2 regions of the Geodermatophilus sp. SYSU D00742 genome follow, and region 1 is predicted to be linked to the other one. Evidence: riboswitches for the same ligand, from Rfam matches in the RefSeq annotation. Region 1 holds a riboswitch; the other holds the start of a gene.
What was found. A riboswitch is a leader RNA that binds a small molecule or an ion and turns the genes downstream of it on or off. The one in region 1 is predicted to bind S-adenosylmethionine.
Positions count from the first base shown of each region.

Region 2: it holds a riboswitch for S-adenosylmethionine, as region 1 does, so the genes downstream of both, ACI78V_RS14185 (putative leader peptide) here and ACI78V_RS04020 (bifunctional o-acetylhomoserine/o-acetylserine sulfhydrylase) in region 1, are expected to answer to the same signal.

Region 1 covers NZ_JBJGYJ010000004.1:50,811-54,954, reverse strand. The annotation lists gene ACI78V_RS04030 (amino acid ABC transporter ATP-binding protein) at 1-440, shown strand, start outside; gene ACI78V_RS04025 (zinc-binding dehydrogenase) at 477-1,505, opposite strand; SAM riboswitch class IV at 1,590-1,705, shown strand; gene ACI78V_RS04020 (bifunctional o-acetylhomoserine/o-acetylserine sulfhydrylase) at 1,749-3,044, shown strand; gene metX (homoserine O-acetyltransferase MetX) at 3,058-4,144, shown strand, end outside.
Region 2 covers NZ_JBJGYJ010000019.1:12,205-16,348, reverse strand. The annotation lists gene ACI78V_RS14195 (vanadium-dependent haloperoxidase) at 1-682, shown strand, start outside; gene ACI78V_RS14190 (NAD(P)/FAD-dependent oxidoreductase) at 911-2,032, shown strand; SAM riboswitch class I at 2,117-2,211, shown strand; gene ACI78V_RS14185 (putative leader peptide) at 2,205-2,318, shown strand; gene ACI78V_RS14180 (methionine ABC transporter ATP-binding protein) at 2,535-3,569, shown strand; gene ACI78V_RS14175 (methionine ABC transporter permease) at 3,566-4,144, shown strand, end outside.

The sequences.
Region 1 (4,144 bases):
TGCAGAACGTCATGGAGGCGCCGGTGCAGGTGAAGGGCGTCCGCAAGGAGGAGGCCCGGGCCCGGGCGGTGGAGCTGCTGGAGCGGGTGGGGCTCGGGGACCGGGTGGACAACTACCCGAACCAGCTCTCCGGCGGCCAGCAGCAACGCGTCGCGATCGCCCGGGCCCTGGCGATGGAGCCCAGCCTCATGCTCTTCGACGAGCCGACCTCCGCCCTCGACCCCGAGCTGGTCGGGGAGGTCCTGGACGTGATGCGGGGGCTGGCCGACTCCGGCATGACGATGGTCGTCGTCACCCACGAGATCGGCTTCGCCCGCGAGGTGGGCGACTCCCTGGTGTTCATGGACGACGGCGTCGTGGTGGAGTCCGGCAACCCCCGCGACGTGCTCACCGACGCCCAGCACCCCCGCACCCAGGCGTTCCTCTCCAAGGTCCTCTGAGGAACCGGCACCCGGGGGCGGCGGCCGTCCCCGCCCTCACCAGGAGGTGACGACGGCGATGCCGGGCGCCGAGCCGACCGCGGCCAGCGCCGCGGCGGCGTCGTCCAGGGGCAGGTGGCGGGTGACCAGACGCTGCGGGGCCAGCCGCCCGGCCGCGATGAGGCCGATCAGCTCGGGGTAGGCGTGCGCGGCCATGCCGTGGCTGCCCAGCACCTGCAGTTCGCGCGCGATGACCAGCTCCATCGGCACCGACGGCCGGCCCTGCGCCGGCGGCAGCAGCCCGACCTGCACGTGCCGGCCGCGCGGGCGCAGGCACCGCACGGAGTCCTCGCAGGTGACCGCCGCCCCGAGCGCGTCCAGCGAGACGTGCGCCCCTCCTGCGGTCAGCTCCACCACGGCCGCCGGCACGTCCGCGCCCCCCTCGACGACGTACTCGGCGCCGAGGTCGCCGGCGAGGTCCAGCGCCGCCGGGGAGACGTCGACCGCGACCACCCGCGCACCCGCCGCCACGGCCACCTGCACCGCCGAGAGCCCGACACCGCCGCAACCGTGCACGGCGACCCACTCGCCGGCCCGGACGCCGCCCACCTGGACGACCGCCCGGAAGGCCGTGGCGTACCGGCAGCCCAGCGCCGCCGCGGTCCCCTCGTCGAGGCCGTCGGGCAGGGCGACGAGGTTGACGTCGGCGGCGTCGAGGGCGACGAACTCCGCGAGTGAGCCCCAGTGGGTGAAGCCGGGCTGCGTCTGGTGCGGGCAGACCTGGTGGTCCCCGGCGGCGCACTGCGCGCACCGGCCGCAGGCGTTGACGAAGGGGACGGTCACCCGGTCGCCGGCCCGCCACCGGCGCACGCCGGCTCCGACGGCGGCCACCGTGCCGGCCAGCTCGTGGCCGGGCACGTGCGGCAGGACGACGTCCGGGTCGTGACCCTGCCAGGCGTGCCAGTCGCTGCGGCAGATGCCGCTCGCGCCGACCCGGACGACGACGCCGCCGGGCGCGGGATCGGGCGTGGGCACCTCCCGCACGCTCAACGGGCCACCGAACTGCTCGAACACCAGTGCACGCACCCGGGCAGCCTCCCGCACCGCCACGGGCGTCCCCCCGGGGGCGGGCTTCCCCGTGCGACGGCCGGCTGCCTAAGATCGCGGCTGGCTCACGAGAGGCAGTGCGAAGCACCTGGCTGGCTGCCCGGCAACCTCGACTCCGTCCGAGGTGCTCCAGGGGAAGAGCCGGCCGGTCGGCGCCCGCCGCCCGGCAAGGACGGAGGTCCCCGTGCGCCGCGGGGTCTCCCGACGAGAGGAGACCGGCGCATGACCGACCCGCAGAGCTGGAGCTTCGAGACCCGGCAGATCCACGCCGGCACCAGCCCCGACCCCACGACCGGGGCCCGCGCGCTGCCGATCTACGCCACGACGAGCTACCAGTTCCGTGACGCCCAGCACGCCGCCGACCTGTTCGCGCTGGCCGAGATGGGCAACATCTACACGCGGATCATGAACCCGACGCAGGACGCGCTCGAGCAGCGCGTGGCCTCGCTGGAGGGCGGCGTCGCGGCGCTCGCCGTGTCCAGCGGCCAGGCGGCGGAGACCCTCGCGATCCTCAACATCGCCGAGGCGGGCAGCCACGTCGTCGCCTCGGCCTCGCTCTACGGCGGCACCTACAACCTGCTGCACCACTCCCTGCCCAAGCTGGGCGTCAGCGTCTCCTTCGTCGAGGACCCCGACGACCCGCAGAACTGGCAGTCGCTGGTGCAGGAGAACACCAAGGCCTTCTACGCCGAGAGCATCGGCAACCCCAAGGGCGACGTCCTCGACATCAGCGCGGTGTCGGAGGTGGCGCACCGCAACGGCGTCCCGCTGATCGTCGACAACACGATCGCCACGCCGTACCTCATCCGGCCGATCGAGTTCGGCGCCGACGTCGTCGTGCACTCGGCGACGAAGTACCTCGGCGGGCACGGCACCGCGATCGCCGGCCTCATCGTCGACTCGGGCAACTTCAGCTGGACCGGTGGCAAGTTCCCCGGCTTCACCGAGCCCGACCCGACCTACCACGGTGTGGTCTACGCCGACCTCGGTGCGCCGGCGTACGCGCTCAAGGCCCGCGTGCAGCTGCTGCGCGACCTCGGCCCGGCGATCTCGCCGTTCAACGCCTTCCTCGTCGTCCAGGGCATCGAGACGCTGTCGCTGCGCATGGAGCGGCACGTGGCCAACGCCCAGCGGGTCGCGGAGTTCCTCGAGGCCCACGACGCGGTCGACCGGGTCAACTACCCGGGCCTGGCGTCCTCCCCGTGGCACGCGGCGCAGCAGAAGTACGCGCCCCGCGGCGCCGGCGCCGTCCTCACCTTCGAGCTGCACGGCGGCGTCGAGGCCGGCAAGCGGTTCGTCGACGCCCTGGAGCTGCACAGCCACGTGGCCAACATCGGGGACGTCCGCAGCCTGGTCATCCACCCGGCGTCGACGACGCACTCCCAGCTGACCGCCGAGGAGCAGCTGACCACCGGCGTCACCCCGGGCCTGGTGCGGCTGGCCGTCGGGCTGGAGGGCATCGACGACATCCTGGCCGACCTCGAGGCGGGCTTCCGCGCCGCGAAGTCGGCTGAGTGACAGGGGCATCCTGATGGTGGGCGGCGGGGTCCGGGTCGGGCAGGTCGCTGCCCCCTGGGCTCCGCCGCGGCCCGGCGGTTGGCGCGAGGGCGACCCGGCGGGCGACCGCCGCTTCCTCGACCTGCCCGGGCCGTTCGACCTGGAGCGCGGCGGCTCGCTGCCCGCCGTCCGGGTCGCCTACGAGACCTGGGGCGTCCTCGCCCCGGACGGCGGCAACGCCGTCCTCGTAGAGCACGCGCTCACCGGCGACAGCCACGTCGCCGGGCCGGCCGGGCCGGGGCACCCCACGCCGGGCTGGTGGGAGGGGCTGGTCGGCCCCGGCGCCCCGCTGGACACCGACCGGCTGTTCGTCGTGTGCGCCAACGTCCTCGGCGGCTGCCAGGGGACGACGGGGCCGTCCTCGGCAGCTCCGGACGGCGTTCCGTACGGCTCCCGTTTCCCAGCGGTCACCGTGCACGACCAGGTCCGGGTGGAGGCGGCGCTCGCCGACGCGCTGGGCATCGGCCGGTGGGCGGCGGTGCTCGGCGGCTCGATGGGCGGCATGCGGGTGCTGGAGTGGGCGGTCGCCTTCCCCGAGCGGGTGGCGGCGCTGCTGTTCCTGGCCTCCGGGGCGGCCGCGACCGCCGACCAGGTCGGCACCCAGACGACCCAGCAGGCCGCGGTCCGCGCCGACCCCGCCTGGGCCGGCGGCGACTACCTGCCCGGACCGGGCCCGGTCGCCGGCCTCGGCGTCGCCCGGCGGATCGCGCACCTGACCTACCGCAGCGCGCTGGAGCTCGGCGAGCGCTTCGGCACCGTCGTCCAGGCCGACGGCCGCTACGCCGTCGCCTCCTACCTCGACCACCACGCGGACAAGCTGGTCGGCCGGTTCGACGCCGGCAGCTACGTGGCCCTCACCGAGAGCATGAACTGGTGGGACGTCGGCCGCGGCCGCGGTGGGGTGGACGCGGCGCTGTCCCGGGTGACGGCGCGGGCGGTCGTCGCCGGGATCGACTCCGACCGGCTCTACCCGCTCGCCCTGCAGCAGCAGGTGGCCGACGGTCTACGCGTTCCCCTACGGGTCGTCCCGTCGCCGTACGGGCACGACGGGTTCCTCATCG
Region 2 (4,144 bases), on a different contig from region 1:
CATCGACTCGCCGCAGCAGTTCGCCTCGGACGGGCCCGACCCGCTGGAGAGCGAGGAGTACGCCGCCGACCTCGCCGAGGTGGCCGCGATGGGCTCCGCGACCAGCACGAGCCGCTCCGCCGAGCAGACCGACCTCGCCCTGTTCTGGAGCGACAACCCGGTGCGGCAGTACCAGGACGCCATGCGGGAGCGGGCGGTCCGCCAGCGGATGGACATCGTGGACACGGTGCGCATGTTCGCCGTCGCCAACAGCGCCGGGGCCGACGCGCTGATCACCTGCTGGCGGGTCAAGTACGAGATCCCCTTCTGGCGCCCGGTCACCGCGATCGCACAGGCCGACCGGGACGGCAACCCCGCCACCACACCGGACCCGGGGTGGACCTCGCTGCGGGCGGCGCCGCCGTACCCGGAGAGCCCCAGCGGCCACGGCTGCGTCAGCTCCGCCGTCGCGGAGAGCCTCGAGGAGCTGTTCGGCCGCGGCCGGGTGGACATGGTGATCCGCAGCAACGTCACGAACACCACCCGGACCTACGACGACGAGGAGGCCTGGCTGGACGAGGTCACCCAGGCACGGATCTGGCTCGGCATCCACTTCCGCGACGCGATGGACGACGCCCGGCAGATCGGCCGCGCGGTCGCCGACGAGGTCGTCGACCGCGGGTCCGGGCCGACCGGCCGGTGAGCCGGAGAACCGCCCCGGAGGTCACCCCGCACGCCTGCCGCCCGCCCCGCGGCCTGCGCGTGCGGGGCGCCCGGCCCGGGCACGGCAGGACCTGACGACGCGGTGAGCAGTGGTTCGACACCTCTGCTCTATTGATCCTCGATAGATAGCCCGCGAGACTCGATATGTGACGAGTTCCCGCGGGCGAGCCGGCTGCCGACTGGACGATGTGCTCGCGGGGGTCGCGACGTGACCGGCACGGGGACGGTCGACGTCCTGGTCGTGGGCGCCGGGCTGGCGGGGCTGCACACCGCCACCCTCCTCGCGCAGCGCGGCCACGACGTGCTGCTGGCCGAGCGGCGGCCCACGCTCACCGGCGCCATCCGCACCACGGGGATCTTCGTCCGGAAGACGCTCGACGACTTCCCGCTGCCCCCGGAGCACCTGGGACCCCCGATCCGGCGGGTGGTGCTCTACCCCCCGGGGCTGCGTCGTCCGGTGACCCTGGTCAGTGCGCGCGACGAGTACCGGGTGGGGGACATGGCGCCGCTGTACGCGGCGACCGCCAGGGCCGCGGCCGACGCCGGCGTGCGGATCGCGCTGGGGACCCGCTACGCCGGGGGGCGGGCCGGCCGGTACCTGCTGGTCGGGCGCAACGGACCGGCGCGGGTGCGGGCGCGGCTCGTCGTCGGCGCCGACGGGGCCCGCTCCCGGGTGGCCCGAGACCTCGGCCTGGACCGCAACCGCCACCTGCTGGTCGGAGCCGAGGAGGTGTTCGCGGTGCCCCGGGACGGGCAGCCGCCGGCGTTCCACTGCGTCCTCGACCCCTCGCTCGCGCCCGGCTACCTGGCGTGGGTGGTCAACGACGGACGGCACGCCCACGTCGGCGTGGCCGGCTACGCCGACCGTTTCCCGGACGGCATGCGCCGGGCCCTGGAGCGGTTCGGCGCCTCGGCGCCCGGGCTGTCCGGCGTCCTCCGGCCCGACGTGGTCGAGCGGCGCGGTGGCCCGATCCCCGTCGGTGGCCTGCTGCGGCGGATCGGCTGCGCGGACGGGTTGCTCGTGGGTGACGCGGCCGGGGCGGTCTCCCCGCTCACCGCCGGTGGCCTCGACCCCTGCCTGCGCCTGTCGGAGCGTGCCGCCGAGGTCCTCGACGACGCCCTGCGCGCCGGGCGGCCGGACCCGCTGGCCACCTACGACGGTGCCGCCCTCCGGGCCGCCTTCCGGGGGAGGCTGCTGCTGCGCCGGGGGCTGGCCCAGGTGCGCACGCCCGCCGTCGCGACGGCGCTGTTCCCGCTGCTGCGCACGCCCCTCGGGCGGGCCGCGGCCCGCCGGGTCCTCTTCGGCGACCGGTCCTTCCCCTCCACCTGACCGGAACGGCCGGCGGAGCCCGCGCCGGGGGCCGCAGGCTTCGCGCGGTCACCCGCCCTGCCCGCTGCGTAGACTCGGCCGGCAACACCATCCGGAGCGGCTGAGAGACCTGGCTCGGTGACGTCGCAGCAACCCCCCGCCTCGGCGGACGAGGGTGCTACTGCCAGGACCGATGGAGGACGCGATGACTGACGCAGGCCGCACGTGGGCTCGCCGGCACGTCGACCTGTGCCGGACGGCCACGGCCCTGTGTCCGTCGCTGCACTCGCCCGGCGCGTCCGGGTAGCTCCCCTCCACCCCGGACAGGAGCGGCCGCCGGGGCCCGTGGCCGCGATCCGCGTCGCCGGTGCCGTCTGGTGACGCCCGATCGTGGGCACACACCTGCCGGGGTCGGCTCACCGACCGCGCTGCGCCGCGCCCGTGGCCGCGTCGCGCTCCTGCGCCGCCCCACCGCCCCACCGCCCGGACCCGCCCCCGCCTGCTCACACGAGGACAGCACTCCGTGATCGAACTGCACGACGTCCGCAAGGTCTTCCCTGCCCGGAGACGCGCCGGGGAGGTGGTCGCCGTCGACGGGGTCACCCTGCGGGTGGCGGCCGGGGAGTTCGCCGGGGTGGTAGGTCCCAGCGGGTCGGGCAAGAGCACGCTGGTACGTCTGGTCAACCTGCTGGAGCGGCCGACGTCGGGGTCGGTGACCGTGGACGGGCGGGTGCTCACCGAGCTGCCCGACGACCAGGTCCGCGCGGCCCGCCGGTCCATCGGGATGGTGTTCCAGCACTTCGAGCTGCTGGACTCGCGGACGGCCGCGGGCAACGTCGAGCACCCGCTCGAGCTCGCCGGGGTCGGCCGGGCCGAGCGCCGCCGCCGGGCCCTCGAGCTGCTCGACCTCGTCGGGCTGGGGGAGCGCGCCGGGGCCCACCCCGGGCAGCTGTCCGGCGGGCAGAAGCAGCGGGTGGCCATCGCCCGCGCGCTGGCCGCCCGCCCCACGGTGCTGCTCTGCGACGAGGCCACCTCCGCCCTGGACCAGGCCAGCACGACCAGCGTGCTCGAGCTCCTGCGCCGGGTGCGGGCGGAGCTGGGTCTCACCGTCCTGCTCATCACGCACGAGATGTCGGTGGTCAAGGCGGTGTGCGACAGCGCGGTGCTGCTCGACCGCGGCCGCGTCGTCGACGGCGGCCGGCTGTCGGAGGTCCTGACCCGGGAGCACTCGCCGCTGGCCGACGCCCTGCTGCCGGCCCCGGTCGCCGACGCCGGCGCCGGCCACGGCGGAGCGCTGCTCCGGGTGACGGTCACCGACCGCACCCCCGAGACCGTCGTCCTGCAGACGCTGGTCGGCGCCCTGGGGCTGGCCGTGGAGATCGCCGGCGGCTCGGTGGAGACGGTCGCCGGCGGGCGCTACGGCCGGCTGCTGCTGCGCGTCACCGGGGACCTGGACCGGCTGGAGGGCGCGGTCCGCGGGCTGCGCGACGACGGCGTCCTCGTCGAGCGTGTGCCGGCGGGAACCGAGCCGGCTCCGGCCGCGGAGGGAGCCCGATGAGCGACTGGAGCCGCGTCTACCCGCAGCTGGTCGAGGCCACCTGGGAGACCCTCTACATGGTGGGCGTCGCGGCGGTGGTCACCGTGCTGCTCGGCGTTCCGCTGGGGGTGCTGCTCACGGTCACCGCACCCGGCGGGCTCGCCCCGCGGCCGCTGCTCAACCGTGCCCTCGGACTGGTGGTCAACCTGGGGCGCGCGCTGCCGTTCATCATCCTGCTGGTGCTGGTCGCCCCGGTGACCCGCGGCATCGTCGGGACGACCATCGGCTCGACCGCGGCCATCGTGCCGCTGACCATCGGCGCCGTCCCCTTCCTCGCCCGCCTGGTGGAGACCAGCCTCCGGGAGGTCGCCCCCGGGAAGGTCGAGGCCGCGATGGCCATGGGCGCCCGCCGCCGGGACGTCGTCTCGACCGTGCTGCTGCCCGAGGCGCGACCCTCGCTGATCGCCGGGACCACCGTGACCGTGGTGGCCCTGGTCAGCTACTCGGCGATGGCCGGGGCCGTCGGCGGCGGCGGGCTCGGGGACTTCGCGATCCGCTTCGGCTACCAGCAGTTCCGCACCGACATCACCCTGCTC